One region of the Clostridium sp. BNL1100 genome, then DNA from elsewhere that is predicted to be linked to it. Evidence: predicted binding sites of a transcription regulator. Region 1 holds the regulator's gene; each other region holds the start of a gene.
The links. Region 1 encodes Rex, which represses fermentation and respiration genes when NADH is low (regulators of the CRP and FNR family bind a similar motif). Its sites were predicted from a motif close to ATTGTTAANNNNTTAACAAT; they were not measured.

Region 1 (11,202 bases):
AGTTTTTTATTTGAGAAATTCTATCTGTTAAATCCGAAGGAATATCTGATTCTGTTACTTTATCCTTCTGGAATTTTTTCGCAGTCATATTGATTATGTCTACATAACCAACATATTTATCAGCCTCATAGATTGGAAGCTGGAATGGTATAACGCTGTTGCCGAAAGTATCCAGCATTTTATCACAGGCAGCATTGAAATTGGCGTTTTCTTCGTCCATTTTATTAATAAAGAACATTCTGGCTGCACCATACTCTTTGGCGTAAGCCCATGATTTTTCTGTTCCAACGGAAACGCCACTTTTTGCAGAAACTACTATTACCGCACCCTCTGCCGCACGGATGCCCTGCATTACTTCTCCTACAAAGTCAAAATATCCGGGAGTGTCAATTACATTGATTTTATGATCCACCCATTCACAAGGTACCATAGAAGTGCTTATAGATATTTTTCTTTTAATTTCTTCGGGATCATAGTCAGACGTTGTAGTCCCGTCAGCAACTTTCCCAAATCTGTCCAATACACCGGTATTGAACATCATAGCCTCTGCCAGAGTAGTTTTTCCTCCCCCACCATGTGCCAAGAGGCATATGTTCCGTAATTTTTGCACGGAATAGTCCTTCATAATCATTCCCCCTTATTTTTACAATTATTTCACACCTGTATAATAAACCGAGTCTCCATGTGGAAACCGTTATCCGGGTCATACATACCGGCTTTATAGCCCGTTCTCATTTGTATAGAACCTAATACAAAAAGTAAAGTGAAACAGAATAAAAGGGTTAAAAATATCTAATGCATTTTGTATATTAAATTTTAAGAATAACAAATATAAATTATATTTATTATTATCTATTCTATATCAGTACAAATTTACCTTTTTTATATAATAAAAATTTTTAAATCTTGTAGCTTATAGCTGTTTATAATTTTTTAATGATGCTATATAATATAGATTAATATAGCAATCAAGATATATGATTGGCTATATACAAAGGGCTTAGGGCCCTTGTGTAATATGGTAGAATGGTGTATTTCAGATTTTAAAAAATGTAAAACGGTAGAAAGGTGTTGAATTTTAATGATTATTGTAATGAATCCAAAATCAAATCAAATGCAGATTGATGATGTCATCAATGTCCTGAAAAATTCGGGGTTGGGGGTACATGTATCACAAGGTACCGAAAGAACTATTATCGGTATAATCGGTGATAAGACTGTCCTCCGTGATATTCCTCTTGAAATTATGCCGGGGGTTGAAAAACTTGTTCCAATCGTAGAATCCTTCAAGCTGGCAGGAAAAACATTTCAGCCTGAGCCCAGTGTTGTCGATGTAAACGGTGTGAAAATAGGCGGTAAGGAATTGGTTCTCATGGCTGGTCCATGTGCGGTAGAAAGCCGTGAACAGATAATAGAAGCAGCACAGGCAGTCAAAAGGTCCGGTGCCCAGTTTCTAAGAGGAGGAGCTTTTAAGCCAAGAACTTCTCCATATGCTTTTCAGGGTCTTGAAGAAGAAGGATTGAAGCTGCTCAAAGAAGCAAAGGATGCAACTGGCTTGCAAATAATCACAGAAGTAACCAGCGATAAGGCAGTAGAGTTGTCTATACCATATGTGGATATGTTTCAGGTGGGGGCGCGTAATGTACAAAACTTCCAGCTTCTGAAAGAAATAGGAAAATCCATGAAGCCGGTACTTCTGAAAAGAGGATCTGCAACCACTATTGACGAATGGCTTAACGCTGCTGAATATATAATGAGTGAAGGCAATTACAATGTTGTCCTTTGTGAAAGAGGTATCAGAACCTTTGAAACAGCTACAAGGAACACACTTGATTTAAGTGCTGTCCCTGTAGTTAAAAATATGAGTCATCTGCCTGTAATCGTTGACCCCAGCCATGCTGCCGGAAAGTCAAAATATGTAATTCCGCTATCCAGAGCTGCTATAGCAGCAGGTGCCGACGGCCTTATAGTTGAAGTACACCCGAACCCAATGTGTGCTTTATCTGATGCAGCACAGCAGTTAAAGCCATCCGAATTTGATTCACTTTGCAAAGACATAAGTAAGCTTGCACCAATCCTGGAGAGAGAGTTTAACTATGGATGTTAAAAGTATATCTATTATTGGCCTCGGACTTATTGGTGGTTCATTAGCCAAGGCGTTCAGGCACGAGTTTACGGATTTAAAAATATATGCAGTTGACAACTGTACTGAGTCCCTTAGAGTGGCTGAAAAAGAAGGAGTTTTAAACAAGGGTTTTAATAATTGCTGTGAAGAGATTTGGAATTCTGATATCATTTTCATTTGTACTCCGGTCAGCAAAACCATAGAATATGTAAATGAATTATCCTCTAAAATAAAAAAAGGCAGCATTTTGACGGATGTAGCCAGTACCAAGGGAGAATTGTTCAATTACATTGATGGACTTGCAAACCCTCCCCTATTTGTAGGAGGACACCCTATGGCCGGAACAGAAAAATCAGGCTATATAAATTCAATTGCTCATATGTTTGAAAATGCCTACTATGTTCTGACACCGACAAAGAGTTCCAGTGAAGATGCCATAAGCACATTGGAAAAATTTCTTAGGATGATAGGAGCCCTACCTATAGTGGTTTCCTCCCGAGAGCACGATACAGTCACAGGATGCATAAGCCATGTACCTCATATCATAGCTTCCGCATTGGTGTCTCTTGCTAAAAATAATGAAAATAGTCAAGGCCTAGTAAAGCTTCTTGCGGCAGGAGGGTTCAAGGATATTACCAGAATTGCATCTTCAAATCCTTCCATGTGGGAGGACGTGGTTATAAGCAATGGGCCTGTTGTTGTAAAGCTTTTAGAGGATTTTAAACTTATAGTTAACGATATGATAGACAATATCAAATCAAGTGAAAATAAAGAAATATATAGTTTTTTTGATAATGCTAAAGCCTTCAGGGATGGTTTTTCCAATACTGCTACTGGGTTGCTCCCAAAAAACTTCGAGCTGATTGTAGATGTTACAGATGAGCCCGGAATTATTGGTAAAATAGCAACTCTGCTGGGCAATAGCGGAATAAACATTAAAAATATAAATGTATCCAACAGCCGTGAGTATGAGCAGGGATGCCTTAAAATCACCCTATCTGATCAGGCAAACACGGATAAAGCTTTTGAAATCCTAAAAGCTTCTTCATACATGGTATTCAGAAAAGATTAGATGTTTTAGGACACACAAAAGCCGGCATATTAAAAATGCCGGCTTTCTTATTATTCTCTTTCAAACTTGTCATTGAGTTTATATCCAAGCACCATAAGGCTGTCACTCAGATGTACGTTTTCCACTATTACATCGTATGGAATTTTTAAATCCATAGGTGAGAAGTTCCACAATCCCTTTACCCCCAACCGAGCAACTCTGTCAGCAACGGTGGCTGTCTCCCTGTACGGAACACAAAGCATTGCAATATCAACAGGGTTATGTAGTATAAACTCCTCAAGTAAATCAAGATTCATAACCTCAAGATTTTTGAGTTTTTTCCCTATTACTTCAGGATTAACATCGAAAATTCCGATTACTTTGAATCCTCTTTTTATAAAGTTTTCATAATTGGATAATGCCTGTCCCATATTTCCGGCACCAATTATAATACAATAAAATGTCTTGTTAATACCCAGTATATTACCTATCTCATTATATAAAGACTCTACATTGTATCCATATCCCTGCTGTCCGAAACCGCCAAAGCAATTTAAGTCCTGTCTTATCTGGGAAGCAGTTATTCCCATACGGCTACTTAGCTCTTTAGAAGACACTCTCTTAATACCAAGTTCAAGTAAATAATTCAAGTATCTATGATAACGGGGAAGTCTTTTTATTACAGCCATGGAAATTTTCTTTGAAGCCATTAAAATCTTCACCTCATAATTATTAGTGTTCGTATTATATCATCTTTGTTATTTTATTGTCAATATCAAGGCTCTACCCTCTGTTGCTACATTTCTCCTTAGTTATTTTACCATATTATTCAGGCTTTATACTTATTTATATACTTGTTGATTATAGAAAATAGGTTAGTGTCATACTGTTAATTGTGATAAAATAGTACTTGTGTCATTTACAAAAGATTTTTAAAGGAGAAATTTTAATGAAGGTTTTGCACTTAATTGGCGGAGGGGATGTTGGAGGCGCTAAAGTACATGTCCTGTCACTTGTAAAGGAACTTACTTCCCATATAGATGTTACTCTTCTTAGTCTAAGACCTGGAGCCTTTGCAGATGAAGCCCGTGCAATGGGAATAAACGTAAAAGTTATAAAGTCCTCAAATATAATTACAGATATACGTAACGCAATACAGTTTGTAAAAAAGAATAACTTTGATATTATTCATTCACATGGTGCCAAGGCAAATATTTTTGCCTACGCTATTAAAAAAGCCTGCCATATACCGGTAATAACAACAATGCACAGCGACTATAAACTTGATTATCTCCAAAGTCTGCCTAAAAGGCTTTCTATAGGGTTATTCAATTCATGGGTACTTCACAGTCTGGATTATTATATTGTAGTTACCTCTGCTTTCAGAAAAATGCTTATAGACAGAGGATTTGACACAAATTCAATATATACAATTCTTAACGGAATAGATTTTGATAAAAAGCTCAATGACTATTCAAGGGAAGAATTTGCTTTAAAATTCGGAATTCAATTAAATAAAAACGATATACTTGTAGGAATAGCTGCTAGATTGACCCCTGTTAAGGGCATAAGTACTCTTTTGGAGGCAGCAAAGCTGGTTGTTGAGAAGAATCCTAACGTAAAATTCCTTATAGGGGGAGACGGAGAAGATTATAAGTCTCTTACCACCCGATGTCATCAACTGGGTCTGGAAAACAATGTATTTTTTCTCGGTTGGCTCAATGACCCCTACGAATTAATGAGTATCATTGACATAAGTGTATTAACCTCTATAAGTGAGGGTTTTCCATATTCTATTTTAGAGGGCGCTCGCTTTTCCAAGGCTACTGTAAGCAGCAGGGTTGGAGGAATTCCTGACCTTATAGATTCCTCAGTGAATGGTTACCTTTTTGAACCACTTGATTATAATACTCTTGCCGAATATCTTCTGGAGCTGTCATTAGACCATGAAAGACGAATAGAATTCGGAAAAAGGATTTATGAAAAGGCATATAAGAACTTCTCTCTGGATGCCATGTGCAAAACTCAGCTTGAAATCTATACAGAGATACAAAATGACGTTTTAAATAAGTCCAAGGGAAAAAAATATGACGTAATCGTGTCAGGTTACTATGGTTTTGGCAATATTGGGGATGATGCAATGCTCAGGTCAATTGTTGACAATCTCAAAGAACAAAAGCCCGGCATATCTATCCTTGCCCTCTCCAGGAATCCTGTAGAAACTGCCCGCAATTATGGGGTAAGCGCCATAAACAGGAAGAATATGTTCAAGGTCTATTCATCAATGAAAAAGGCTAAACTTTTTGTATACGGCGGAGGTAATATAATTCAGGATAGTACAAGCTCACGCTCCCTGATGTTTTATCTCGGAACAGCATGGCTTGCAAAAAAGCTAAAGCTAAAAATAATGTTTTACGCAAATGGGATTGGCCCAATAAATAAATCAGGTAATACAGAACATTCTCGTAAAATATTGAATATGGCTGATGTAATTACTGTAAGAGAAAGATTTTCATTGAATGAACTTAAAAAAATGGGTATTACGGGGCCTAAAATTGCTTTGACGGCTGATGCGGCTTTTGCCGTCAATATTAACCCTGATGAACTTAATGACAGCCGCAATTTTTCGGGGTTGTCCCCTGATAAAAAATATGCAGGGTTCTCAGTACGAAGATGTCCCGGTTTGGAAGAACAACAGCATGTTAAATATGAGCAGGCTATTGCAGAAGCTGCAGATTACGTTTTTAACAAATATGGCCTTGAACCTGTATTTATCCCAATGGAATACAATGTTGACATATTGACTATTAAAAACATAATCGCAAAAATGAAAACTAAAAATTATATTATAAGCAATAATCACACTGTTCCTGAAACATTCTCCGTAATACATAAAATGGACATCATGGTGTCCATGAGGCTTCATGCTTTAATTTTTGCGGCTTATTTGAAAGTCCCCTTTATGGGAATCAGTTATCAGCCAAAGGTTGACGGCTTTTTGGAATATATTAATCAACCATCTGCCGGAAATGTCAAGGAAATCACTTTTGAACGTTTGCGCTCAAAAATTGATAATGTCCTGCAGAATCGTGAACCGATTAAGGCTGTTTTGGAAAGCTCCGTGGAAGGCCTTATAAGTAAAGCCCGTGAGAACTCACACTACGCAATTGAATTAATTTCTGATTAAAAAGATACTTAAAAACACGCAGATCAAATTGGCTGCGTGTTTTTTTAATGGTTTTTATGCTTCCAGCTGCTCTGTAACCTCAGACCACACTTCATACAACTCTTCAAGCTTATGCTGTGCCTGCTGCTGTTCCTCATTCAAATCCAGAAGCTTCTCATGGTCGGTGGCAAACCTGACCATCTCTTCTTCTAACTCTTTCAAACGGGTTTCAGTTTTCTCTATTGCCTTTTCAGTGTCGGAAAGCTGTTTCTCAAGCTTACGTATCCTGCTACGTTCTTCTTTTGTAGCAATATGGCTCTGTTTTGCCTCTGAAATTACAGGCTGCTCTTTTCGTACCGAAGCAACATTCTTTTTGTAATGTTCGGTAAAATAAGTATAGTTTCCAAAACAGTCTATTGCAGGAGTTGTCCCTATATCAATAATTCTTGTGGCCAGTTTGTCTATAAAATATCTGTCATGGGAAACAACCAAAAGAGTTCCCTCATAGCTACTTAGGGCATCCTCTAAGATTTCCCTTGAATTTATATCCAGATGGTTTGTAGGCTCATCAAGGATTATAAAGTTGGAATCCGAGAAAATCAACTTGAGCATTGCAACCCTGCTCTTTTCACCGCCACTTAGAACGGATATCTTCTTGAACACATCTTCACCTGTGAACAGAAACGCACCCAGTGCCGTTCTGACTTCTGACTGTATTAGCTTCTGGTCTACACTCCACACCTCATCGAGAACCGTATTGTTTTCGTTCAAATCAGACATTTCCTGATCGTAGTAGCCAAGGTTGACCTTTGCCCCATAGCTGTATCTGCCGGAGGATGCCTGAAGCCTTCCTGCAAGTATTTTTAAAAGTGTTGATTTTCCGCAACCGTTAGGCCCAAGCAGAAATACCCTTTCAGCTTTTTTAACTTTAAAGCTGACATTTTTAAAAAGCTCCTTATTGTCAAATGACTTTGAAACACCCTCTACGTCCAGAACATCATTACCGCTTGCAATTGTCTGTCTGAATTTTATCCTGATAGTAGATGGCAAGTCGCTTGGCTTTTCTACCTTTTCCATCCTGTCCAGTGCCTTCTGACGGCTTTCGGCAGCAATTATATTTCTTTCCCTGTTCCACCTTCTCTGCTGCTCTATATAGGCTTCCTGACGGGCTATTTCCTTTTGCTGCTGTATATAGTGTTTTTCTTGAATCTCACGGTTTACTGCCTTTTGTTTTACGTAGTTTGAGTAATTGCAATTGTAAACTGTGCTTGTGCAGTTTTCTATCTCAATTGTACGGCCGGTTACAGAATCCAGAAAATAACGGTCATGAGATATTATAAAAAGACACTTTTTATAACTTTTAAGATAATCCTCCAGCCACTCTACCGCCGCTATATCCAAATGGTTGGTAGGCTCATCCAGCATAAGTATGTCCGGTTCCTCCAAAAGTACCTTTGCCAGAGCAAGCCTTGTTTTCTGACCTCCGCTTAAAATGCTTATCTTACAGTCAAACTCATGTTCTTCAAAGCCAAGGCCTCGCAGCACACCCCTTATACGGCTGTTGTACTCAAAGCCTCCCAGATATGAAAAACGTTCAGTCAGGCGACTGTATTCCTTCATAAGTGATTCCAATTTTACCTGCTCCGTGGTAGCGCTTATTTCCTTTTCCACCCTGTTGATTGACTTTTCCATTTCAACCAACTCCCTGAAAACATCACGAAGTTCATCCCATAATGTATTATCTGAGTTTAAAGCAGAGTTCTGCTTTAAATAGCTTACATTAAGATCTTTTGAAATAAATATTTCTCCGTTTTCCTGCTGCAGTTCACCGATTATAAGCTTGAACAAAGTAGACTTTCCAGCACCGTTGACACCCACCAGCCCTACCTTGTCATTTTCCTGTAGACTAAAGGAAACATTATTTAAAATGGTTTCTGTACCATATGAAAAATCAACATTATTACAGTTTAGTACTATCACCGTAGTTCTCCATTTGCATATATTTTGTATTACTGAGTTTTTATTTATTATAACAAACTATACCCCTATAAGCATAGTCTTTTTAGTCTGTCCATTTACAGCAAAAAAGCCGGGTTATGTTATAACAACACAATCCCGGCATATATCGGGGTAAATATTTAGAATTTATAAAGAAGAGCACCCATTGTATATCCGGAACCCACGGAACAGAGTATGGCATATGAGCCTTCAACTATTTTATTGGTCTTTTTTGCCTCGTTAAGCGCAAGTATTGGGCTTGTCGGGCCAGTGTAGCCATATTTATTCCCTACATAAATTATTCTCTCTTCCATTACATTAAGTTTTTCTATAGTAGCCATAATATCGGCCTTGGAAAACTGAGAGAATAAATAAAGTGATACGTCCTCCGGTGTGAGACTATTCTTATCCAACAGATTATAAATTAATTTACACCAGTTATCGGACAAGAAGCTAAAATCAAACTGATTCCATTCCATCATTTTCATTCTTGTATCCACAGAATTGTCAGTAATTCTTGAAAAGCCACAAGCCGGATTTTTTATAGTCCAGTTATAGCTACAGTCGGTGTAAAACCCTGAATCAATTACTCCACTCCTGTTCCTCTCTGGAATTTTCTGTAGTACGACGGCTGCTGATGCATCTGCCGTTGAAGGATATACAACTATATCGTCTTCTCTTGCAAACGGGGTAATCATGCAGCTGGAAACCAATAAAACATTATTTATATCTTTATTCTTAATATATGAGTCTATTATATCTAATGCTGAAATCATACTTATGCAGTTTGAATTCATATCAAATACAATATTTGCCCGTGAGTTAAGTTTACTACTTATCATCAGCGCATTGGACGGTGATACATACTCCGGAAAATCCGATGCAAATACTATCATATCTATATCATCGATATCAATATTTGCATCAGCAATTGCTTTTTTAGACGCTTCTAACGCCATTGTTACCGAATTCTCACTTCCGAATTTTTTTGCCTTAAACCTCCTTTCCCTACCTAGGTGTTTCAGTAAGGGCCTTGGGTCCTTATTCATTTTTTTAAAGTGTTCGACAAAATATTTGTTGTCGATTTCGTTTTTTGGGTGATATGTTCCCACACCCACAATTTTAAGATTGCAAAACATCAGAAATCCTCCTAATTTTTATATTTTTTTATATTTTTTCGTATTTTGCGCCATTTATTTACTTAATTATATAATAATAGACATTTTTCCAAAAATCAATACGTTTTAACAAATTTTACAGAAAATGTAACAATTATGTTGAACAATGTTAACTTAAAGGATATAATATTAACTATAAATTTTTTTTTAGCCTTACCGCACTAAATCTTTCTGCTTTTTGTTTTTCAACTTTGTAAACATTGGTTTGGGGGTAGATTAATGAACATGCTTAGTCGTTTGGTAGAAGAACAGCTGCATCAGAAAAATAAGATTGTGTTGCTGTGTTTGCTTGCTTCAATTTCATTAAGAGTGACAGTGGATTCCATTTTTAAAATGCCTCTTGATGATATCCTGATTTTAGCCATTGTAGGATATGCCTTATGTGCAATTGGCGCTGTGTTCTCGTTTAAGAAGTTATATCCGAAAGCAATTATGTATTACTTTACAATTACTATGGGAACCATCAGTTTTATCATGATCAGCAATAATCCAAGTCTTACTACATACCTTACAGTTTTTCTAGCCATTGTCATCGTAAGTATTTATAGCGATATCAGGCCTGTTCTCGTTTGTTCCGTAATCGGTTGTTTTCTTACTACTTATTCCTTCTATAACTATAAGCCGGAAATATTTGCAAAAAACACATTTATCGATATGATCTTTTTTAATTTATACATATTTGTATCAGCATTTGTTCTATTTTTCCTGAGTTATCTTACAAAGAAATTATATATTCAGTTGGAGAATACTGCCGTAAACGCAATTTCTTCCAAGGAGAAGGCCGAAGGTCTGTATAACGAGATAAAAGCGGCCAGCCAAAGTCTAGCCGTGATAAGTGGGGACATAAAGGACAGTATAATTTCCACACAGGAAATATCTGATGGTATTGGTCAGGCTATCACCGTTGTAGCGGAAGAAGCCCAAATGGAAGTAACAAGTATCCATAAAATAAAAGAATTATTTGAAAGCGGTAAAAACAAAATGGTTGTCTCCATGGAAGCGTCCAATGACATGGATTCTGCAGTGAAAAGTGCTGTATCTAACATTGAGAGCGGCAGTGATTATGTAGATAATTTATCAAAAGAAATGAAAGAAGCTTTAAATACAATGACCTTGGTAGAAAAGCTTGCTACAGACTTAATCGGAAAAAATAAAATTATAAATAATATATTAACCTCTGTTAATAATATTTCAAAGCAAACAAACCTGCTTTCGCTAAATGCTTCTATAGAGGCGGCCAGAGCCGGTGATGCCGGAAAAGGTTTTTCAATTGTAGCTCAGGACGTTAGGAAGCTGGCTGAAGAATCAAATATTCTGACCCATAGAATAGAAAGCATCTTGAAAGAAATGGAAGAAAATGCACTTAATGTATCGAAAGAGATTGTTAAGGAAAAAAATTACATTGATAACAGTAACTCCATTACTGAGGCAACAAAAGAAATCTTTAACAAAATCAAAGATGAAATCCACTGCATAGAGGAAAAAACCAATAATATTAAAGTGACTTCGTTAAATTTGTACCAGTCCTTTGAATCAACTGACGATGAGGTAAATGCAATAAGCGATAATACCGAGAAAAATGCTGCCACAGCAGAAGAAGTTACAGCATGTATCAGCGAACAGAATAGCCGTATGAATATTATTGAGGAAAACTATATAAAGCTCAATTCATTAATAGACGAGT
Region 2 (11,202 bases), 1.3 Mb from region 1:
CACCATTGATACATCCGCCTTCGCAACCCATTACTTCTATGAAGTGATAGTTTGCTTCACCTGCTCTTATTTTATCAAGAAGCTTTGATGCATTTCCTGTACCGTTTGCAACAGCTACCTTTATCTCCATATCTGCGATATTTACAGTAGCTTCCTTGATTCCATCCAAACCTCTTACGGCAGTGTACTCAATGCAATCAAGTGATTTTCCCGTAAGCTTGTCAGCTACTGTACGAAGAGCAGCTTCCATAACTCCTCCGGTATTACCGAATATGGTTCCTGCACCGGAGTATGTTCCAAGGATACTATCCTGCTTACTGTTTTCCAGTTCTGCAAATTTGATTCCTGCCTGTCTTATCATTTTTGCAAGTTCTCTTGTAGTAATAACCGCATCAATATCCTTTAGTCCGTCAACGCTCATTTCTTCCCTGTCTGCTTCATACTTCTTTGCAGTACATGGCATTACTGATACAACAAATACGCTCTTAGGGTCAACATCAGCCTTAACAGGATAGTAGGATTTAGCAATTGCACCGAACATTTGTTGCGGTGATTTGCAGGATGAAAGATTTTCTATAAAATCATGGTAGTTATGCTCACAGTATTTAATCCATCCGGGTGAACAGGATGTAATCAATGGGAGTTTTCCACCGTTTTTAATTCTGTCTATAAGCTCGTTGCCTTCTTCTATTATTGTCAGGTCGGCACTGAAGTTGGTATCAAATACCTTGTTGAAGCCCAATCTTCTAAGTGCTGTAACCATTTTACCCTCAACATTTGTTCCCGGTGCGAATCCGAATTCTTCACCAAGAGCAACTCTGACAGCTGGAGCAGTCTGAACAACAACGTGAAGTTCAGGATTTTCGAGAGCCTTCCATACCTTTTCAGTATCGTCTCTCTCCTGTAATGCTCCAACAGGACATATCTTGATACACTGGCCGCAGTTTATACATTCCTGACTTGCAAGACCTTCTTCATATGCAGTTGTAACTGTCATATGTGCTCCACGGAAAGCAAAGTCGATAGCGCTTACGTCCTGTATCTTTGAACAGACACTTACACATCTTCCGCAAAGAACGCACTTGTTAGGATCTCTTACGATAGGGCCGGAAGTATCAAGACATCCCTTGTCAACCTTTCCCTCATAAGGAATTGCATCTATTCCGTTGTCATTGCATAGTGTCTGAAGCTCACACTTCAAGTTTCTTGGACATGAAAGACATTCTCTGTTATGGTTTGCCATAATCAGCTCAAGTATGTTCTTTCTTGCTTCCCGTACTGTGCTTGTAGCAGTTTTTACAACGATACCCTCAGATACCTTAGTTACACATGCAGGATGAAGACCTCTCCAACCTTCAACCTCAACGACACAAACCCTGCATGAACCGGGCTCGTTTACACCCTTCATGAAACATAAAGTCGGAATATCTATATTCAGCTGTTTTGCAGCTTCAAGAATTGTAGTGTTCTTTGGAACAGAAACATCAAATCCGTCTATTTTTAAATTAATCATATCCATAATTATTTACCTGCCTTTCCAGACATGCTGCACACTCCGGCTCTACATTTTCCGTTGATATGCTCCAAAAATTCTTCTTCAAAATATTTAACCAGTGTTATCAATGGCATTGGAGCACTTTGTCCCAATCCGCAGAAACTTGTTGTCTTCATAGTTTGTGCAAGACTCTTCATTTTATTAAAATCAGCCATGGTTGCAGTTCCTTCTGTCATCTTGTCGAGAATTTCAACCAATCTGTGATTTCCTTCTCTACAAGGTGTACATTTTCCGCAGGATTCCTCCTCAAAGAACTCCATAACTGTTTTCAGGTAATCTACTGCACAATGAGTGTCATCTACTACAAGTACTGCACCTGAACCCAATGAAAAACCTGCTTTTTTCAAATCATAATAGCATATCTTTGTGTCAACCATGCTTTCTGGGAAACAACTTCCTGACGAACCGCCAAGGTGAACAAATTTCAGTTTGCGTCCATCTTTCATTCCTCCGCCCAGTTTGAATATAAGTTCTCTCAAAGTTGTTCCGAAAGGTATTTCGTAAACTCCTCTGTTGTTAACATTACCTGACAAGCACATTAATTTTGTTCCGCCGCTGAACTCAGTTCCCATTGAACTGAATTTCTCTCCGCCATCCTTTATTATCCATGGAATACATGAATATGTCTCAACGTTGTTCAGTATTGTCGGCATTTGATACAAACCGCAGTTCTTGATATAAGGCGGCTTTTGTCTTGGTCTTCCTGTCTTACCTTCGATTGATTCAACCAAAGCGGTATTTTCACCGCAAACATATGCACCTGCACCTGAAACAACCTTTAATTCAAAATCAAACCCTTCTCTACCTAAAATATTCTTACCCAAATATCCTGCTTTTTTTGCATTTTCTATAGCACTTTTCACGATTTTCTGAATAGCGGCATATTCGCCTCTGATATAGATATATCCTTCCTTAGCGCCCATTATATACGCACCTATGGTCATACCTTCAATTAGTTCAAACGGGTCTTCAGACAATATATGTTTATCCTTAAATGTACCGGGTTCACCTTCATCGGCATTACAGACCATGTATTTAGGTCCTCTTTGAATTGCATATGCCTGCTCCCACTTAATTCCGGTAGGATAGGCAGCTCCGCCTCTTCCAAAAAGGTTTGCTTTCTTTATTTCTTCTATTGCGTCAAGGTGTTCCATTGACATTGTTTTTTTCAAGCCTTCATATCCACCGGCCTGAATATATTCTTCAATGCTGTCGGGTTTGATTTTCCCAAATCTTGCGCTTAGTACCTTATCCATTATGTTGGCCCTCCCTGTAAGAGTCTACTATCTCTGACAACTTCTCAGATGTGAGATTACCATAAACTTTTTCACCTATCTTGATAGCAGGAGCTACGTCACATGCACCAAAACAGCTTGACTGAATCAATGTAAAAACTCCGTCCCCAGTCGTCTCACCCGGTTTTAAGCCAAGTTTTTCTTCAAGAAGCTTCAATACATTTTTTGCACCGGAAACATGACATGGTCCGCTTTTACAGACTTCAACCAGATACCTGCCTCTAGGCTCGGTGCCAAACATAGAATAAAAAGTAATTACACTATATACCCTACTAACAGGCATATCCATTGCTTCTGCTACAAATACAACCCATTCATGGGGCAGGGAATTTGTCCCCGACATATTTTGCAGTTCTAACATCACTTGAATAAGATTGTCTTTTGAATTGCCGTAGCGATTCAATATCTCCTTAACCTTCTCCATTTTTTGCCCTCCCGCGGGCCATAACGACCCCTCATATAAAATTAATTCTCCCCTTGCCCTAATGACAAATAAGGAACAAAGTACCAACCCTATAAGTACATTGTATACAATTTAAAATCTTTTACCGTATCTTTAATACGCACTATCAATATATCCATTAATATTGTAATTACTGTAATTTGTATTGTCAATCAAAGTTTGATATTTTTTTCACAGAATTTTATTACAAATTGAAAATAATTTTTGTATACCCTAAGAATTCTTTACATATGGTCTATTATGTATTAAAATTAATACATAACATAACGGGAGTGATGGAAATGTCTGACTTTAAAACAACGGGCTATAAGAATTCTAATTCACACCATTGCAAATGCTGCACCTGCATGGAAGGCTATCCAAAGAAATGTGATTGCGGCGGTTTGATTCATGTTGAGAAAACCGAAAGTGATAATTTTGGCTCACTGTTGGTTTTCAGATGTGACAATTGTAATTTTGTTTTTGATATTCAGGAAGAAGAGTATTAAAGGACTGCATAAGCTTTGCAGTCCTTTTACGTTACTTGGTTTATACTATTCTATATTAACTCCGGCCATTTTCATTAGATAAATAGCGTTTCTTGTATCTGATACACCTTTTCTTAGCTTATAATCAAAGTATATCTGATTATCTTTGTAATACTCTTTAAAGTGGTAGTTTCTTATACGACCTTTACTCTCATTTTCCATATCTGCAAGTTCAAGATCGTGGGTAGAAACAAGTCCCCAGGCCCCTTTTTTATCTAACTGGTTTATTAGCATTTTAGCACCGGTATGTCTGTCTGCTGAGTTTGTTCCCTTAAAAATTTCATCCAGAAGAAAGAATACCTTTTCTCCCCTTTCTACTGCTTCAACAATCATTTTTACTCTCAGCAATTCGGCATAGAATGAGGAAACACTTTGTCCTAGATTGTCACTGGTTCTCATACATGCATATACCTTCATTACAGGGCAGGTAAAAGATTCTGCACAGATTGGCAGGCCAAGATACGACAATACAAGGCTCATACCTACAGTCCTTAAAAATGTACTTTTGCCTGACATATTAGAACCGGTTATAAGTAGTATTGGTTCTTTTGAATTTATTATTATATCATTGCATTCTCTGGCCTTTGTCAGTAACGGGTGTCCTAGATGTAAAGCTTCTATCCGAGGGGTATTTTCCTCACATATATGGGGCATTATGTATTCAGGATTATCATGGCACATCAAGGATAGGCTGCATAAGGCTTCAACCTCTCCGATTGTGTCAAACCACCTTTCAACATGTTTACCTCCGCTTTTTTTCCAGTTTTCAAGAGCTGCCAGGCAGTGAAAATCCCATAGCACGGCAGTATTTACAAAGATATGCATCAGGTTGTACCTGTTTGCAATAAGCTCCCATATCTTTGATAGTTTTTCAATCTGTTTCCATGCAGGATTTCCGTAATCATCCTTCAATCTGTTTTTTAAGTTATTTATATAAGTACTTGAAAACTTCTCGGTTTCAAATTTCTTCAATATGCTTTTATATATTTTAAGTGTGTCGGAGTACTTTTCTACCAACTCAAAGCTCTTATTTCTGTTTTCCGCTCTGAACCCAATCATAATGAACTGTAAAAGATAAAGCACTATCGGTACATAAACCGGCACAATTTTTAATATACCAAGTATAAGCATGCAGAATGAAAGAACAGGAAGTCCGAATATAAATAGCTTAAATTTAGGCGATGTATACAGGCTTTTTTCTTCCTTTGCCCATGAGTAAACATCATCCAACTTGTTCATAGTATCCAGAAGAGTTTTCTTTCTTTTTCTATCACTGTCGTTATTGTCAGTCAGTATTGTGTTCTTGTTAAGGGTTAAGCCGTTTGAAAATAGCCTGTGTCTGAAAATTAGCTTTTTGGCCAACTCCTGTAAGGCTTCCTGCCTTATATATATATCTTCCTTTTTCTCAAGTGGGTTTTGAAGCATTTCGGCCAGCTTCTGCCTTCCGGAGTATGTTGCTGTCATATTCAGCATCTGGAAAAGGGAGCCTTTCCCAAATATATCAAGATCATAGGTGTAATTGTTCTGAGGATTTACAAATTCTTCACCTTCATCAAGGAACTCATTCCACTCACCTTTAACTCTTTTCAGGCACATTTGGTTTATCTGATACATTGCATTAAAGTAGTTTTTATTTTTTATAAATGTGTTGTGAATCGCAGAAAGATAAACGAACAATCCCCCAAAAAGCAATGCTATTGCAGCCATTAGTATATATAGCTTTAAGAAAAAGAAAACTGCAACCCCTATCAAACCCGCAAAAAATACTAACAGCTTGTAATTACCTGTATTACTGCTTCTTGCGGTGTATAATTCAAGCTTTCTTTTATAAACATCTACTCTTTTTTTGTACTTTTCTTCCGGTGTTCTCATCGTCAGCCTCCATAATCTGCGGCTATCAAATAGCCTTTACTGAATATGATACCAATCCCTGTTTAAAAATTCCATAACATAATTGTTAATGATAAGGAAATTTCAAATATATCGTTGTTCCGGCTCCCGGCTTACTTTGAATCTCCATTAGCCCATTATGCTTTTGCATGACATTATAGCAGAAGGATAACCCTAGCCCGAAATTGGACTCCCCTTTTTTAGTTGTAAAAAATGGTTGAACTACCTTATGCAAATTCTCATTTTCAATACCTTCACCCGTATCCGTTACAGCTATTGTGTAATATCTACCGTCTATATAAACGCATATTGATAAGCTATCTCCCAGCTTTGAGGCTTCGACTGAGTTCATAAATATATTTACAAGTACCTCTTTTACATTTTTTCTGTCCATTGATATGCTTGTATCCCTGGAATAGTTCTTTATGATACGTATATTTTTTACATCAGTAAAAGGTTTTACCATACCAAGGGAATCCTCAATTAACGAGGCAATGTTTCCCATATTTTTTTCAAGCCTTATCTCGGCAACGTGGTCTTTAATCTTTTTTACCATATCAAGGACATACTGACTTGAGTCTAGTATTATATCCGCATTCTTTTCTATTCTGTTAATATCATTTTTCGGAATTGTCTTAATATTCTGCGCACACATGGATATTTTACTTAATTCGTTTTTCAAAGTATGGCTCAAAATCAAGGTTCCCGAGGATAGCATCATGATACTGTTAAAAGGATCGTATTTTTCAAAATTCAGCTTGACACCCAGTATCCCGTAACGTGAACTAAGAATCACAAATGCGATAAGCAAGGCAAATATAACAAAAGGATTACGTTCAGCATGACCTAATTTGACTCTCAGGACGGGAAATAGATGGCAGGAAATATACCCGTATACTGATCCTACAAAAACTGTAACACATGTAGAAAGTTTTTGACGTTTGATGGCAGGAACCTTTTCATTAAAAAATGACTTTATTAAAATATAGTTTGCTATAATAAAATATGGAGTCACCCAGAATATAAGAAAGATATGGTATTCATATGAAGGATTGATTAATCCGAACGATAAAATAGTTATCGTGGGAGGAATAAGCAATGCCATCTCGCATATTATTTTACCCACAGGATGCCGGACCAAAAACTGTCCTGAATAACTCCTGCTGAACATTATTAAAAAATATGGTACAAAACAATAGGATACCGACAGGAAAAGTGATGATAATAGTTTGTAGATACTTGTAACCACTAAACTGCTACTGCTAATATTATTCAAGAATCTTCCCAGAACCCCTCCACCTAAAATATATCCAAGCAGGCATATCCATCTGAGAGGCCGGTATTTTGAACCTGCAACTAATATCAGTGTTGAAAGGCCCCAGACGATTATAGTGGCTATAATATGCATATTTACCCTCCTTGGAAATATCTGTACTCAGATGAAACCCTTTTGATGTACCTTTTTTATTGCCTGTCCTACTCTATTTACGCCCATCTTTTTCAATATGCTCTTTATCTGAGTCTTTATAGTATTTTCAGACTTGTACAATTCGTTTTGAATTTTGCTTCTTGAATAACCGTTTTCTAAAAGGTGGAATACCTCTTTTTCAGAACCTGTTAAGGGTTTGAGCTGTTCTTCTTCTTTTAATCTTGAATACTCCTTTAAAAGCACTTCATAAGGAGAATTGCCGACTTTGGCAGAACGGATTGCATCTGCCAGATGCGTGTAATTTTCCTTGGACAAAAAATTTATTGCCCCCGCTGTAAACGAATTGAGCACAATTTCCTCTTCACTGAGACATGTCAGCATAAGAATCTTGGTATCTATTTCTGCAATAATTTCAGCCGCTGCATAAATCCCGTCGCATTTATTTCCACTGAGGTTAATATCCATTACTATAACATCCGGGTGAATCATGGTCGCAGTTTTTATGGCACTTTCCCTGTCATTAGCTGTTGCCTCCAGATAAATATCATCCTTTGCCAGCAAATAATCCTCAATTGCGGTTACCCAATCAATATCGTCTTCAACAAGCATCGTTCTGATTTTATTCATAATGAATGCTCCTATGTTTCTTATATTATTGAAATACAATTTTTTACATTATATCATATATTAACCAAATATAGCCAGTTTTTAAAAAACAAAAAGAAGCAGAACAACTGCTTCCTGAATGCATCAATTGGATATTAATTTTCAGCAAAAAGAATATAATCTCATAACGATTAACAATTTATTGTTAGGATACCTTTTTTCCTTCTACTTCGGATTCTTTTTCTTTTAACTCATTACTAATCATATAAACAATATTGTTTAGACTGCTGAATTTTTCGCTAATAATATGTTCCTGAGATATCTTTATATCAAATTCCTTTTCAATATCACAATGCAGATATAGCAAATCTCTGGGAGCCAGCCTCATTTTACTACCCAGAAAATGCTCCTCCTGCATATCTTCCCATCGCTCTGTCAGGTTCATATCAAACCTGCTCTCAAATATTTTTAATAATTTCTCCTTTATAACCTCAGTATTCATTTTATCGTGCCCTCCCTCATACGCATTGAGCATTACCATAATCAGCAAGCTTATTAATAATATGTTCAGACATATTCCCAGCGCTATCAGTATTCTGTGCATTAAAAACAGGTAAATCTGATTCAGCATACTTTATTATTTTTTCACCAATGAATGTGGAATCGAGAGTTGTATATATGATTTTATTTTCTTGCTTTGAATTCGTCCAATCAAACATTACATTTGAAATGTTGTAGCAGCTTACCTCAAAGCCAAGCTTATATTTAACCAAATCTGACAGACCTTTAAAGTAGTTATTATCATACTCCGCGTAATGACAGCTGAATATGGCACTATCGGATGGTAGAGCCTGGGAAACTTCGTAGGCAAGAATACCAAATTTGTTTGTAAGTCTATTATTAAAAGGCATGATTCCTCCCGGAATTCCTATAATAATTACATCCGGATGCTCCTCATCCTCTATTTTTTTAATCAGATGGTTAAAGAATACAATCTTATTTGTCTCCGGAAATGTACCGTTAAACATGAATTCAGGGAAAGAATGAAACCCCAGTAATTCACAATACCCTCTTGTTCCTATCTGACTTACCCTGTAGCCCTCATTGCAAAACTTCTCCCTAAGAGAAAGCTGAATCTCAAACTTGCTTGTCCTTTCGCCAATCCCAAGAACAAAAACAACAGGAGTATTGATGTTGTAAAGGAATTCGTTTTCAACATTTATTACGGGAAATTTCCTATGCTCTTCCGGATAATTAAAATATTTAAAGTTAACTCCTGCCTCCTTACACTTTTTTGATATTGTATTAAAATCTGCATCTCTTAATTGTGTGGTAATTATTATATCTTTTCCATGATCCACTGCTGAAAATACTTTTGGCATCATATACTTTTGGAAGTCCAGATACTTTTCTGAATCTACAATCATAACGATATCACATAGCTCCAATGCCTCATCAAAGTCGGCAGTGACATTTATGCCTATACGACCGCTTTTGTCCGCATCTCCGGCATCCCTACCCGTAAGTCCCCAACCTCCGGGCGATACCAGAGATGTTATTTCAAAGCTATCTAAAAATTGTTTATGCCTTAATAAAGGGGTAAAACCAGAGTCATATGGATATATAAGTACTTTTTGATTTTTCATGCTATCCCTCCAATACATAATAACTATTATTCTCTTCAAAGCTGTGACCGAATTCAATAAGCGTGCAGTAGTCCTTCAAGGCTTCCTCCTGTGTAGCTCTGACAGCATTACAGTGTTTTGATTTCATTTCAGCGGATAAGCCCTCCATATCATCAGCACTGGCTGCACATAAAGTACAAAACCTGAAAGCCCAGCAGTTAATGCAGCTTTTTTCGGTTATTTTTCCTATATTCAGTATTTTACGGATTTTTTCATAATCAAACCCCATATCGACATGCCCGATTCGCATTACTTCAGAGCTTTCACTTACCCTCTCGCAAGGATAAAAGTTTCCATTTACATCCATAAAAAGTCTCTGAGCACCTGGAACACATGGTCCGCTATGATGTGTTTTGTCTGGTAATTTTTTTGTGTATAGTCGTTCTTTAGAAAAACTTGTTTTAACCCTATTATATGTACCAGTGACAAGCTTTGAGACGATCCTCTTATCAAGCTTACCAACCTTATTAAGATATAGTTTAAAGACTTCATATTTGAATTTAATATCAAAGGTATCTGAAGATTGGTATTGCTTTTTTAAATAATTTACAGATATATCAGACGTATTTAAGGTTAAATCAGTAAAAATATCATCTGAGTTAAAGAATTCATTCATACACGAAAAATCATTCTTTCTGTCCATAACAACGTTAAATCTGACTTTTTTAAAATACTCGGGATAGCTTTCTCTAAAGATTTCAAGGTTTTTATTTACTTTGTCAAAGGTTCCACAACCGCCGGCTGCAAATTTCCTGTTCAGATCATGGATCTCCTTCGGACCATCAAGACTTATAATGATAAGGAAATCATGCATACTAAGGAAGTCCAATATTTCTTTGGTAAAAAGGGTACCGTTAGTGGTCATACCAAAGGTAATTTTTTTGCCTCCATAATTATCTAATGTATAGTTTACACATTTTTTTATCAACTCAAATTCAAGAAGGGGTTCTCCACCATAAAACCCTACATTAACCATATCCACATCCTTGGAATGACTTATTAAAAAATCTATTCCCTTTTTTGCCGTTTCAAAGCTCATACGGGCATTAGCATGTCCCCTATTCACATAGTCTCCAGAATATGCACAGTATTCACATCTCAGATTGCATTGCTGTGTCACCTGCAGAGTTATCATTTTTATTTTACTGGCAAGATTTTGCTCAAGTAAAGAATCCTCCGGGTGAATTATCTCTTTTACCTTATTTGAAGAAAGAAGGCCCTTCTCTTTCATCTTATCTATTAAAATATCATATTCATTATTTCCTGAACTTTCTCCAATGTTAATTTCATTACCCCTATTTAAACTTAAATAATTATACACTGATTCCTGTGTTTTAATAATACGATTAGTATTAATATCATATATGTAATACCCTCCGGGAGTTTTAAAAAGGTGAATAAAAGGTGTATCCCTCTCCATGTGGACCCCTCCTTGAATATTTATATTTTAAAATGTCATTTATACCCCAAATTTCAGAATTATATGATATAACCGAAACGTTGTACGTTTCGGTTATATCATATATATTTATAAATAGACTAAAACTCACAAACTATCTATTGTAGTAAGCGAGCGTATAAGTATATTGTGACATGTAAGTTCCATAACTATAATTTGGCTCTTCATTACAGTAACACCCGCATCCGCAAGACGTATACGCCTCAACACTTCTTTCAACCTGATTTAGCTTCTTACCAAGTTTCCTCATATTTTCACCCCCTTTGTTTTTCTGCCCCGGCAGAAGCTCGCGA
Region 3 (11,202 bases), 980 kb from region 1:
AGTGCTGGTTGTTGATGACAGTTTATTGTTTCGTGAAGTAATTTCAAGAGGGATAACTATAGACCCGGAAATAGAAGTAGTTGCTAAGGCGGTTGATCCCTTTGATGCCAGGGATAAAATAGAAGAGTATGACCCCGATGTTATGATCTGCGACATTGAAATGCCTAAAATGAATGGTATTGAGTTTATCAGCAGGCTTTTACCGCAGCATATGATTCCAATTATTGTTGTAAGCTCTATTAGTGAAGCTGTGTTCGATGCAATAAAAGCTGGAGCAGTAGATTTTATACTGAAGCCGGAAATGCAAATATCCAAAAACGTAGAAGAATTTATAAACGAATTGATAACTAAAGTAAAAACTGCGAAAAAGTCCAAACTTCCTGAAAGAATCAGAATTATCGGTGAAACTGTCTCCTCGGATATGAAATTTGACAGCAGTAAAATTATTGCAATAGGTGCTTCAACAGGAGGAACTGAGGCTGTTTTCAACATTCTTAAACAGTTGCCGCCAAACATTCCCGGTATAGTTATAGTTCAACATATACCACCAATGTTTTCACGTATGTTCGCCGAAAGACTCAATAATCAAACCGGATTAAGAGTTAAAGAGGCTAGTAACGGTGACTATATTGAAGAAGGAAAAGTACTTGTTGCACCGGGTGATTACCATATGAGAGTAAGAAAAACAGGAGAACGTTACAAGGTTGAAGTATTTCAGAGTGAAAAGGTTAATGGACATTGTCCTTCTGTCGATATACTATTTGAATCAGTAGCCAAGGAAGCCGGGAACAATGCAGTTGGAGTCATATTAACTGGAATGGGTTCTGATGGAGCCAAGGGACTATTGGCTATGAGAGGAAAAGGCGCAAGGACCATCGGACAGGATGAGAAGTCCTGTGTTGTTTACGGTATGCCAAGAGTTGCATATGAAATTGGAGCAGTAGAAAAGCAGACGTCCCTTGAGAATATTCCTAAGATACTGTTCTCAATATTAAAATAAAAGATTTTTATAAACAGTAAGTTAAAAGGAGTTTTATGAATATACAGATTTATGGGGCCAAAGGGTTTGATACACAGAAAGCAGAGAGATATTTCAAAGAGCGAAAAATCAGCTACCAGTATATAGATCTCTTTAAGTATGGAATGAGCAAAGGAGAATTCGAAAGTGTAAAAGCTTCCGTCGGTATAAGTAATTTGATAAATACAGAATCAAAGGAATACGAAAAGCTCAATGTGAGAAATCTAGGAGTAGGCAATGTTGCACAAGAGGTGCTTTTAAAAAACCCCAAGCTCTTTAAAAGTCCCATAGTAAGAAACGGAAAGCTGGCAACCGTAGGCTATCAGCCTGATGTTTGGAATCAATGGGAATAAAAATTTAATGTCTTATATAATAAACTACCTTTACGGTCATACTTCCAATGTCCTTTAGCCTGTGGAACACTAAGCCGGATACCCAGTGAATATTATTTATGCCGTGGAGGCTTGTAAAGATGGAAATGCATAAGTCTGCCGAAATCCATACAAAGCAAATATTGCTGATTAATGCCTTGGTACGCAGTGAAAGAACTTTTATTTTCCTTATTACTACAGGATGGATGCTATAAACTGCTATAAGGGACATTATTCCCCAAATCAGAGTATTCCTTAAACATATTATTCCAAGAAAATTTAAAGAATCCCCGCTGTAATCCCATAGTTCACGTTTCAGAACATTTTGAAGGAGCAGGCCTGTAAAAAGCTCCAGAACGGTAGTAATAAGTATTGCACCAAAAAATACAAGGATGGGGCGTGATTTTAATTTGTCCAGAAGAAATACAACCAAAATTGTACCCACTCCATAAATTCCGCATAAAGGGCTTATGAGAAATCCTCTTTTTATAAACTGCCAGTGATAAACGGATAAATATACTGTTTCCATTAGCCAACCGCAGAAAGAATATATAATAAAGCATAGAAATACATCATAGACCCTTGCCAAATATTTAGATACGTTATAGTTCATATATGCAGCTCTCTTATTGACTTTGTTTAATATCATGCTATGAAATTCAAACAAATTGCGTTACTTTTATATGTGTATTCAAAGTCTTTTAATAATATTTCAATATAAAATTTTGTTAATTGACATTACGGATTTGCTTTGCTAATATCGGGATACATTTATTTATGCTTGCGGAGGAATATTTAAATTGAATAAATCTCAAAAAACTGTAGAAATATTATCACGAATTAACCTCAACGGAAAAGAACTGGTATATAACCTCAAAAGAAGCAGCAGAAGAACAATTTCCATTATGATAAAAAATACAGGACAGATTTTTGTATGTTGTCCGCTAAAAACTCCGATTGCATACATTGAGAAACTTCTGTTTGAAAAAGAGAGGTGGATTGTACAAAAGTTGGATGAAATCAGCGAGAAACCCTCTGCTGTGATAAAAAAATCCTTTGAAAACGGTGATTTGTTTTATTATCTGGGAAAATCATACAGACTTAAAATTGTTGAAAATAATATTATCAAAAAACCACAAGTACGGTTTGAAGAGGAACTAATGGTTTTGGAAATATCGGAAACTGCAAATAAGGACAAAATTAAATCTTTCCTAAAAAACTGGTATATATCAAAGGCCGGAGAGCTTCTGGTTGAAAGAATCAGATTATACTCATCTTTTACTGGTTTATCACCTAAAAAAGTGGCTATCAAAGAGCAAAAAACAAGGTGGGGAAGTTGTAGTTCGAAAGGTAATATTAACCTTAATTGGAAACTTGTTATGTCGCCTTTGCCGATAGTTGATTACGTAGTTATACATGAACTCTGTCACATGAAAGAGATGAACCATTCAGGGAAATTTTGGAGCCTTGTTGAAGCTGTTATGCCGGATTATAAAGTTTACAAAAAATGGTTGAAGGAAAATGGTTGTACTTTATCATTTGATTAAAAATAGTTATAAAATTACATGCAAAAAAGATAAGAATGTACATTGAAATTTAGTTTTATAAAAGTATAATTTTAACGTAATACTACTTAGATTAATATATGAAAAATGATGAATATAATTGGTAACCCGGAGGTATTATAGGATGATTTACAAAAAATACGGTAATACAGGTAAGGATATATCTGCAATAGGGTTTGGAGGTATGAGGTTTCCAAAAACCGGAGATAGTTATAATTACGATAAATGTGCAGAGATAGTAGTACGTGCAAATGAACTTGGTGTGAATTATTTTGATACTGCACCGGGATATAACGACGACCATAGCGAATTTATTATGTCCCATGCTTTTAAGAACATGAAGAAGCCATTCTATGTTTCAACAAAAAGCAGCCGGAAGGATGGATCAAAACTACGTGAGCAGTTGGAGACATCTTTAAAGAGGATGAATCTTGAAAAAATTAATTTTTTCCATATATGGTGTATTCTTAGCCTGGACGATTACAAAAGCAGGATGGTAAAAGGCGGTGCTTATGAGGCTGCGTTAAAGGCAAAGGAAGAAGGACTTATAGAACATATTGTATTCTCAACCCATTGCACAGGGGATGAGATTGAAACAATAGTAAATGAAGGCTGCTTCGAAGGAATGACAGTCGGTTATAATATACTTAACTTCCCGTTCAGGCAAAAGGGTTTGGAAGCTGCTTATAAAAAGGGACTCGGTATTGCTACAATGAATCCCCTTGGAGGAGGTCTGATTCCTCAAAAGGCTGATTATTTTGATTTTATAAAAAGTGAAGACGATAAAAATGTAGTTAATGCTGCATTAAGATTTAATGCTTCCCATGATGAAATAACCACTGTATTAGCCGGAATGGGCAGTATTGACGAGGTAGTTCAAAACTGTAAGGTCGGCGATAACCTGGTTAAACTTGAACAAACCAAGTTGAAGGAAATAGAAGGAAGGCTGTTTAATTCCATGGATAAGCTTTGTACAGGCTGCCGTTATTGCGAGTACTGTCCTAAGGAAATCCCCGTATCAAAATATATGCTTTCTTACAACAATCATATTTTAGGTAATACGGAGGACGTTCTTAATAACCTGAAAGGTCACTGGGGAATTAAGCAGGAGGATGTTAACAACTGTATAGAATGTGGTTTATGCGAAGGAAAATGTACACAGCACTTGCCGATAATAAGCAGGTTGAAAGAAATTGGTGCATTTGGGGATACAAATAAATAAGTTAATATTACCATCAAACTTGGTATTTTGAACTTACTCAGAGAAAATCAGCACATTGCAATAATTAAACATTGCAATGTGCTGATTTTTTGTATTCTTTTAACGAATTATCCTTGAAATTATTTGAAATAAATTCCAAAAACCTTATCTATAACTGGGTTTCAGACATTGTATTTCTATATAAACATTGGCAGAAGGTATTCCTCTGGCTAGAATTAAATTGTCAAAAAAATAACAATGATAGCTGATAAGTGAATGCACTTTACAAGTACTTGAGGAGGGAAAACAAAATGGATGATTGCAAATGCAGTCTGGTTGACGGGATTTTGAATAAGTATGACAATAATAAATCGCACCTGATAGCAGTTTTACAGGAAATCCAGAACGAATACAAATATTTGCCCGAGGATGTTTTAAATTATGTAGCTGAAAAGCTGGAGATTAATCTCTCAAAGATATTCAGTGTAGCTACGTTTTACGAAAACTTTTCTTTGGTTCCTAAGGGAAAATACATTATAAAGGTATGTGACGGTACAGCTTGTCATGTAAGAAAATCAATTCCTATATTAAATGCAATGAGAAAAGAACTTGGCCTGTCTGAAAGCAAACATACTACAGATGATAAGCTGTTTACAGTTGAAACAGTTTCCTGTTTGGGAGCCTGCGGACTTGCACCGGTTATTACAATAAATGATAAGGTACACGCTAAAATGACGCCGGATTCAACAATAGAATTAATAAAGACTTTGAGGAGTGAAGGATAATGAAAATTAATAATTTGCAAGAATTTAAAGCCTTTTCTGACAGGTCGGCACAGGCAATGGAGAAACAAAAAAAGAAGGTTCTGGTGTGTGCGGGAACAGGTTGTGTAGCCGGCGGATCATTAGAGATATACAACAGAATCAAAGAGCTTATAGATGAAAAAGGCCTTCTGGTTGATCTTGAACTGGATTATGAAAAAGAAGGAATAGGAGTTAAAAAGAGCGGTTGCCACGGTTTTTGCGAAATGGGGCCTTTGGTAAGAATAGAACCTGAAAATTACTTGTACTTGAGAGTTCAGATAGAAGATTGTGAAGAAATCGTATACAAAACCCTTATAAACAATGAAGCTGTTGAAAGACTTATGTATACGGCAGATAACAAGGTGTATAAGGCACAGGAGGACATTCCTTTCTATAAAAAGCAGACAAGAATGGTTCTGAAAAACTGCGGAAGCATCAATGCCGAATCCTTTGCAGAATATGTTGCAAAGGGCGGTTATCAGGCCCTGAGCAAAGTATTGTTTGAAATGGAGTCTCAGGAAGTATGTCAGTCCATACTGGACTCCAACCTCAGAGGAAGAGGGGGCGGAGGTTATCCTGCCGGAAGGAAGTGGCAGCAGGTATTAAAGCAGGACAGCAAAATCAAATATGTTGTCTGTAACGGCGACGAAGGTGACCCCGGAGCTTTCATGGACAGAAGTATTATGGAGGGCGATCCTCACGGTGTAATCGAAGGTATGACTATTGCCGGGTATGCAACCAAAAGTACTGCCGGATATATATATGTTAGAGCAGAATATCCTCTGGCAGTTGAAAGACTAAGGATAGCTATTGAAGATGCAAGAAAGCACGGAATGTTGGGTGAGAACATACTAAATTCCGGATTTTCGTTTGATATAAACATAAACAAAGGCGCAGGAGCTTTCGTATGCGGTGAGGGAAGTGCATTAACCGCATCAATAGAAGGCGAAAGAGGAATGCCAAGGGTAAAACCTCCAAGAACGGTGGAAAAAGGACTTTGGGAAAAGCCGACAGTACTTAACAATGTAGAAACATACGCCAATGTTCCTTTAATTATCACCAACGGCAGTGAATGGTACAAAGGTATCGGGCCTGAAAACAGTCCGGGTACAAAAGCCTTTGCCATAACCGGAAACGTCAACAATACAGGTTTGATAGAAGTTCCAATGGGAACAACCCTGAGGGAAGTAATATTTGATATCGGTGGCGGTATCAAAGACAACAAGAAATTTAAGGCAGTTCAGATAGGAGGCCCTTCCGGAGGATGTCTCACAGAGGAACATCTGGAATTGCCGTTGGACTTCGATTCCCTTAAAAAAGTAGGAGCAATGATTGGTTCAGGCGGACTAGTAGTAATGGATGAAGACACCTGTATGGTTGAAGTAGCAAGGTTCTTCATGAATTTCACACAAAACGAATCCTGCGGAAAATGTGTGCCATGCCGTGAAGGAACCAAGAGAATGCTTGAAATCCTTGAAAAGATAGTAAACGGAAAAGGTACTAAAGAAGAGCTTGATTTACTCGAAGAACTGGCAGATACCATAAGCAGTACGGCTTTATGCGGACTAGGTAAGTCAGCTGCAAGCCCTGTCGTAAGTACATTGAAATATTTTAAGGATGAATACTTGGAACACGTTATAGATAAGAAGTGCAAAACACATACCTGTAAAGCTTTAGCTTCTATAGTAATAGAAAAGGAAAAATGCAAGGGCTGCAGCAAATGTGCCAGAATATGTCCAGTTCAGGCAATCGAAGGAAAAATTAAGGAACCGTATACAATTAATCAGTCAAAATGTATCAAGTGCGGTGCCTGTCTGGAAGCATGTCCATTTGCAGCAATAAAGGAGGCGTAAATAACAATGGGAACTATGATAATTGACGGACAGCTGGTTGAATATACAGATGAAAAAAATATACTGGCAGTAATCAGAAAAGCAGGTATTGAGCTTCCGACCTTCTGCTACCACTCAGAACTTAGTGTTTACGGTGCGTGCAGAATGTGTATGGTTGAGGATAAGTGGGGCAGTACAATAACCTCATGTTCAACGCCTCCAAAGGATGGTATGGAGGTATGGACAAATACAGATAAGCTCAAAAAGCACAGAAAAATGATATTGGAGCTTCTTCTTGCCAATCATGACAGGGATTGTACAACCTGTGAAAAGAGCGGAAGATGTAAGCTGCAGGAAATAGCTTTAAAAGTTGGAGTAAAGAAAGTAAGGTTTGGACAGGAAAAGAAAGAAATGCCTATAGATGACCTTGGGCCATCAATAATCAGAAATCCAAACAAGTGTATTCTTTGCGGAGACTGTGTAAGAGCATGTCAGGAAATTCAAGGCGTTGGGGTACTGGACTTTGCTTATAGAGGATCAAATCTTCAGGTAACAACTGCCTTCAATAAATCATTGCAGGAAGTGGATTGCGTTAACTGCGGTCAGTGCAGGGTTGTTTGTCCTACCGGGGCATTAATGATAAAGAAAGATATTGACAGGGCATATGAGGCACTTCAGAACAAAAACAAGCGTGTAATAGCTCAGATAGCACCTGCCGTACGTGTTGCAATCGGAGAAGATTTTGGACTTCAACCCGGTGAGATATCAATGGGTAAGATTGTGGCAGCACTCAGAAAACTTGGTTTTGATCAGGTATTTGATACAGCTGTTGGTGCGGACCTGACTGTTATAGAGGAAGCGGAAGAGCTCATGGACAGAATTCAGAGAAAGGAAAAGCTACCTTTGTTCAGCTCATGTTGTCCTGCTTGGTTCAAATACGCGGAGCAAAAGCATCCTGAGCTCATGGAAAATGTGTCCTCCTGCCTGTCTCCACAGCAGATGTTTGGAGCAGTTATAAAGGAACAGTTTAAAAAGGAACAGTCTTCCAACGAAAAAGAAAACATTGTTATCGCCATAATGCCATGTACCGCTAAGAAATATGAAGCTTCAAGACCTGAAAATACTATAAACGGTGAAAGACAGGTAGATATGGTCATAACAACACAGGAACTGGCAATTATGATACAGGAAAACGGTATAGTGTTTAATGAGCTTGAAGACGAAGCAATTGATATGCCTTTCGGATTTACCAGCGGTGCAGGTGTAATATTCGGTGTAAGCGGAGGTGTGTCCGAAGCAGTACTTCGTTATTACTACAAGGAAAGAAACGCTTCAACACTCAAAGGCATCTCATATTCAGGAGTGAGGGGTATGGAAGGTGTCAAGGAAGCAACAGCTGAAATTGACGGCAGAACAGTAAGAATCGGAGTAGTTCATGGACTTAAAAATGCTGAAAAACTAATCAGAAAAATAAAACGCGGGGAAGAAAAATTCGACTTTATTGAAGTAATGGCTTGCCCGGGAGGGTGTATAGGCGGTGCAGGACAGCCGATTCCACAGAATGAAAATGTAAGAAAATTAAGAGCAAAGGGTATATACAAGGTAGATAAGTCCTTGCCGATAAAACGTTCTGATGACAATCCAACTATAGATGCTTTGTATAACGGCATTCTAAACAGCAACAGACATATTCTTCACAGAGACGGAAAACATTAAAATATTAAACTTACAGATGTGGTTCAAAGGTTAAAAGTCTTTGGCCCCATCTGTTTTAACAATCTCATATATTAAAGAAGCAAAAAAACAATTATAAGCCAATAAGGCAAAGGGAGGATACCATGATGAATAACGAAAACAATATGTTGTGTAATGTAGCAGGCAATGATATTAGCATTTGCATGCAGTTAATGATGGTTGATGAAGCAAAAACAGATATGGAGTATTGCTGTAACAGCTGTAATAAATCCTATTGTGAATTAAGCCCGCTGTTTTTAGGTATGGTACCTGCATTTTCAGGACGTAAATAGACCATAAGCTTAAATTAAAGACCTTCATATATATAATTAGATTTTTAGTAACTAAATGGATTTGACATAAAAAAATATATAATTTACAATTATATTGTTATTTGTTTAACAAACATAGGCGGTGGAATATATGCTTGATATATATGTTTGTGTTGGTAGTTCCTGCCATCTTAAGGGGTCTTATCAGATAATCAACTGCTTTCAAAGAATGATTAAGGAAAATAATCTTGAAAGCAAAGTTGAATTAAAGGCATCCTTTTGCATGGGGCATTGCACAACAGGTGTTTGCGTTAAAATAGGCGATACTTTTTATGGAGATGTAGGCGTAATAAATGCTGAAAGTTTCTTTACAGAGAAAGTAATTAACACAATTGAAGGCAAGAAGGGATAATGTAAATTATTACAATTTACATAGGGCGACAGGCAGAATATACTAATGACTGCATAAGAGCCGTCAGGGCTATGGAGGCGACTTTATGAGCATAATTCAATTTAAAGAAGCGAACTGTAAAAACTGTTATAAATGTATACGAAGCTGCCCTGTAAACGCTATTGCATTTAAGAACGATCAGGCTGAAATCATACATGACGAGTGCATGCTCTGCGGAAATTGCCTCACAGTATGTCCTCAGAATGCAAAAAGCGTTAACAGCGATGTTGAAAAAGTTAAAAAATTTATACAGAAGCGTGAAAAAGTTTATGTAAGTCTTGCACCTTCATTTATTTCTGCATTTGACCATGATGAAAAGTGGGTTTATTATGCCCTGAAAAAGCTCGGTTTTACACACATAGAAGGAACAGCTAATGGTGCTTATCAGGTATCAAGGCAGTATGAAAGTCTTTTGAAGCAGAAGAAAATGAAAAATATCATAACCAGCTGCTGCTCATCAATAATATTACTTATAGAAAAATATTATCCTCAGCTGTTGGATCAGCTTGCTCCGGTAGTTTCTCCCATGATAGCCCATGCTAAAATGCTCAGGGAAACATATGGACAAAGAATCAGAGTAGTATTTATAGGACCTTGTATTTCAAAGAAAGAAGAATTTAATGATCTTCAAAACGGTAGTCAAATTGATGCGGTAGTAACTTTTGATGATTTGGACAAGTGGTTTGAAGAAGAAGGCCTGTACGAGTCAAATGAAATCGTTGACGGTATAAAAAGCTTTGATACGTCAGCGAGAATATATCCCGTACCCGGCGGAATTTTAAAGACTATTGACAGAAAATATAAAAAGAACTACAGGTCTATCAGTGTAGACGGTGTTGAACGATGCATGGATGTTCTTCAATCCATAGTAGAAGGTGACATTGAAAATTACCTGATTGAAATGAGCAGTTGTAAGGGTGGCTGTTTGGGAGGCCCCTGTATGAAACATGTACCCGGAGGATTTCTCACTGCTAGAGAGAGACTTTTAAACTATGCAAAAAGAACAGGGGTTCAAACGGACACAGGTTTGACAAACTCTGTAATGGCTTTGACCAAGGTCGACTTATCAAAGAAATTCGTTGACAGGTCAAAGAAGCTGGAAGTACCGTCAGAGGCAGTAATACAAGGTATATTAAATAGTATTGGAAAATTCAGCAAAGACAAAGAGCTCAACTGCGGGGCTTGCGGTTATCACTCCTGCAGGGAAAAGGCTACAGCCGTATTTCACGGAAAAGCACAGGTTCATATGTGTCTGCCCTATATGAGGGAAAGGGCTGAGTCTATTTCAAATATAATTATAAATTATACACCATATGCTATTTTTGCACTGGACGAGAGTCTTAAAATACAGGAACTTAACAAGTCAGCCCAGCAGATGTTCAACCTGGGAGCCAAAAACATGAATGGCAGAAGTATTTCTGAAATACTTCCCTGCGACGATTTTGAACAGGTATTGGAAGGTGCTGAAAATGTATATGATGAAAAATATGTTTATGAAAGTTACGGTATGGTGGTCAAACAATCCATCATAAACGTAAAACAGCATAATACTGTTATAGTTATAGTAAATGATATTACAAAAGAGGAGGCCCAGAGGCAGAAAATTCTGGAAAGTCGTTCTCAGAATATAGATATTGCTCAGAAAATTATGGAAAAACAAATGACAGTGGCTCAGGAGATTGCCAGTCTTCTTGGTGAAACTACTGCCGAAACAAAGGTGGCTTTAACCAAGCTTAAAAAATCCATTATGTCAGAGATGGGTGAATTATAGTGAGCCTGTATATTGATGTAAGTTACGAAAGTATAAATAAATATAGGGAAGAATTATGCGGAGACAAGGTTGAAATAATCAGAAGCCCTGATTCAGTGGTAGTGGTTTTGGCTGATGGTCTGGGAAGTGGTGTGAAGGCAAATATACTTGCAACGCTTACTTCAAAGATCATAGGTACGATTAT

Region 2: a site for Rex is predicted at 3,472-3,491, ahead of CLO1100_RS03635 (NAD(P)H-dependent oxidoreductase subunit E). Genes of this name have one in related genera too.
Region 3: a site for Rex is predicted at 8,911-8,930, ahead of CLO1100_RS13270 ((2Fe-2S) ferredoxin domain-containing protein). Genes of this name have one in related genera too.

What each region holds. Positions count from the first base shown of each region.
Region 1 covers NC_016791.1:4,102,935-4,114,136, forward strand. The annotation lists gene fusA (elongation factor G) at 1-625, opposite strand, end outside; gene aroF (3-deoxy-7-phosphoheptulonate synthase) at 1,082-2,107, shown strand; gene CLO1100_RS17525 (prephenate dehydrogenase) at 2,097-3,197, shown strand; gene CLO1100_RS17530 (redox-sensing transcriptional repressor Rex) at 3,248-3,886, opposite strand; gene csaB (polysaccharide pyruvyl transferase CsaB) at 4,126-6,363, shown strand; gene CLO1100_RS17540 (ABC-F family ATP-binding cassette domain-containing protein) at 6,418-8,322, opposite strand; gene CLO1100_RS17545 (3-oxoacyl-[acyl-carrier-protein] synthase III C-terminal domain-containing protein) at 8,481-9,479, opposite strand; gene CLO1100_RS17550 (methyl-accepting chemotaxis protein) at 9,738-11,202, shown strand, end outside.
Region 2 covers NC_016791.1:824,290-835,491, reverse strand. The annotation lists gene CLO1100_RS03645 (NADH-dependent [FeFe] hydrogenase, group A6) at 1-1,519, opposite strand, end outside; gene CLO1100_RS03640 (NADH-ubiquinone oxidoreductase-F iron-sulfur binding region domain-containing protein) at 1,522-2,811, opposite strand; gene CLO1100_RS03635 (NAD(P)H-dependent oxidoreductase subunit E) at 2,804-3,274, opposite strand; gene CLO1100_RS03630 (hypothetical protein) at 3,595-3,801, shown strand; gene CLO1100_RS03625 (MutS family DNA mismatch repair protein) at 3,847-5,712, opposite strand; gene CLO1100_RS03620 (HAMP domain-containing sensor histidine kinase) at 5,798-7,138, opposite strand; gene CLO1100_RS03615 (response regulator transcription factor) at 7,166-7,786, opposite strand; gene CLO1100_RS03610 (peptide maturation system acyl carrier-related protein) at 7,971-8,267, opposite strand; gene CLO1100_RS03605 (TIGR04066 family peptide maturation system protein) at 8,284-9,411, opposite strand; gene ccpM (Cys-rich peptide radical SAM maturase CcpM) at 9,413-10,870, opposite strand; gene CLO1100_RS20620 (CLI_3235 family bacteriocin precursor) at 11,004-11,159, opposite strand.
Region 3 covers NC_016791.1:3,127,290-3,138,491, reverse strand. The annotation lists gene CLO1100_RS13315 (chemotaxis response regulator protein-glutamate methylesterase) at 1-1,000, shown strand, start outside; gene CLO1100_RS13310 (arsenate reductase family protein) at 1,036-1,371, shown strand; gene CLO1100_RS13305 (putative ABC transporter permease) at 1,376-2,002, opposite strand; gene CLO1100_RS13300 (SprT family zinc-dependent metalloprotease) at 2,190-2,936, shown strand; gene CLO1100_RS13295 (aldo/keto reductase) at 3,079-4,176, shown strand; gene CLO1100_RS13290 (NAD(P)H-dependent oxidoreductase subunit E) at 4,467-4,940, shown strand; gene CLO1100_RS13285 (NADH-quinone oxidoreductase subunit NuoF) at 4,940-6,811, shown strand; gene CLO1100_RS13280 ([FeFe] hydrogenase, group A) at 6,818-8,506, shown strand; gene CLO1100_RS13275 (hypothetical protein) at 8,629-8,817, shown strand; gene CLO1100_RS13270 ((2Fe-2S) ferredoxin domain-containing protein) at 8,948-9,208, shown strand; gene CLO1100_RS13265 ([Fe-Fe] hydrogenase large subunit C-terminal domain-containing protein) at 9,294-11,018, shown strand; gene CLO1100_RS13260 (SpoIIE family protein phosphatase) at 11,018-11,202, shown strand, end outside.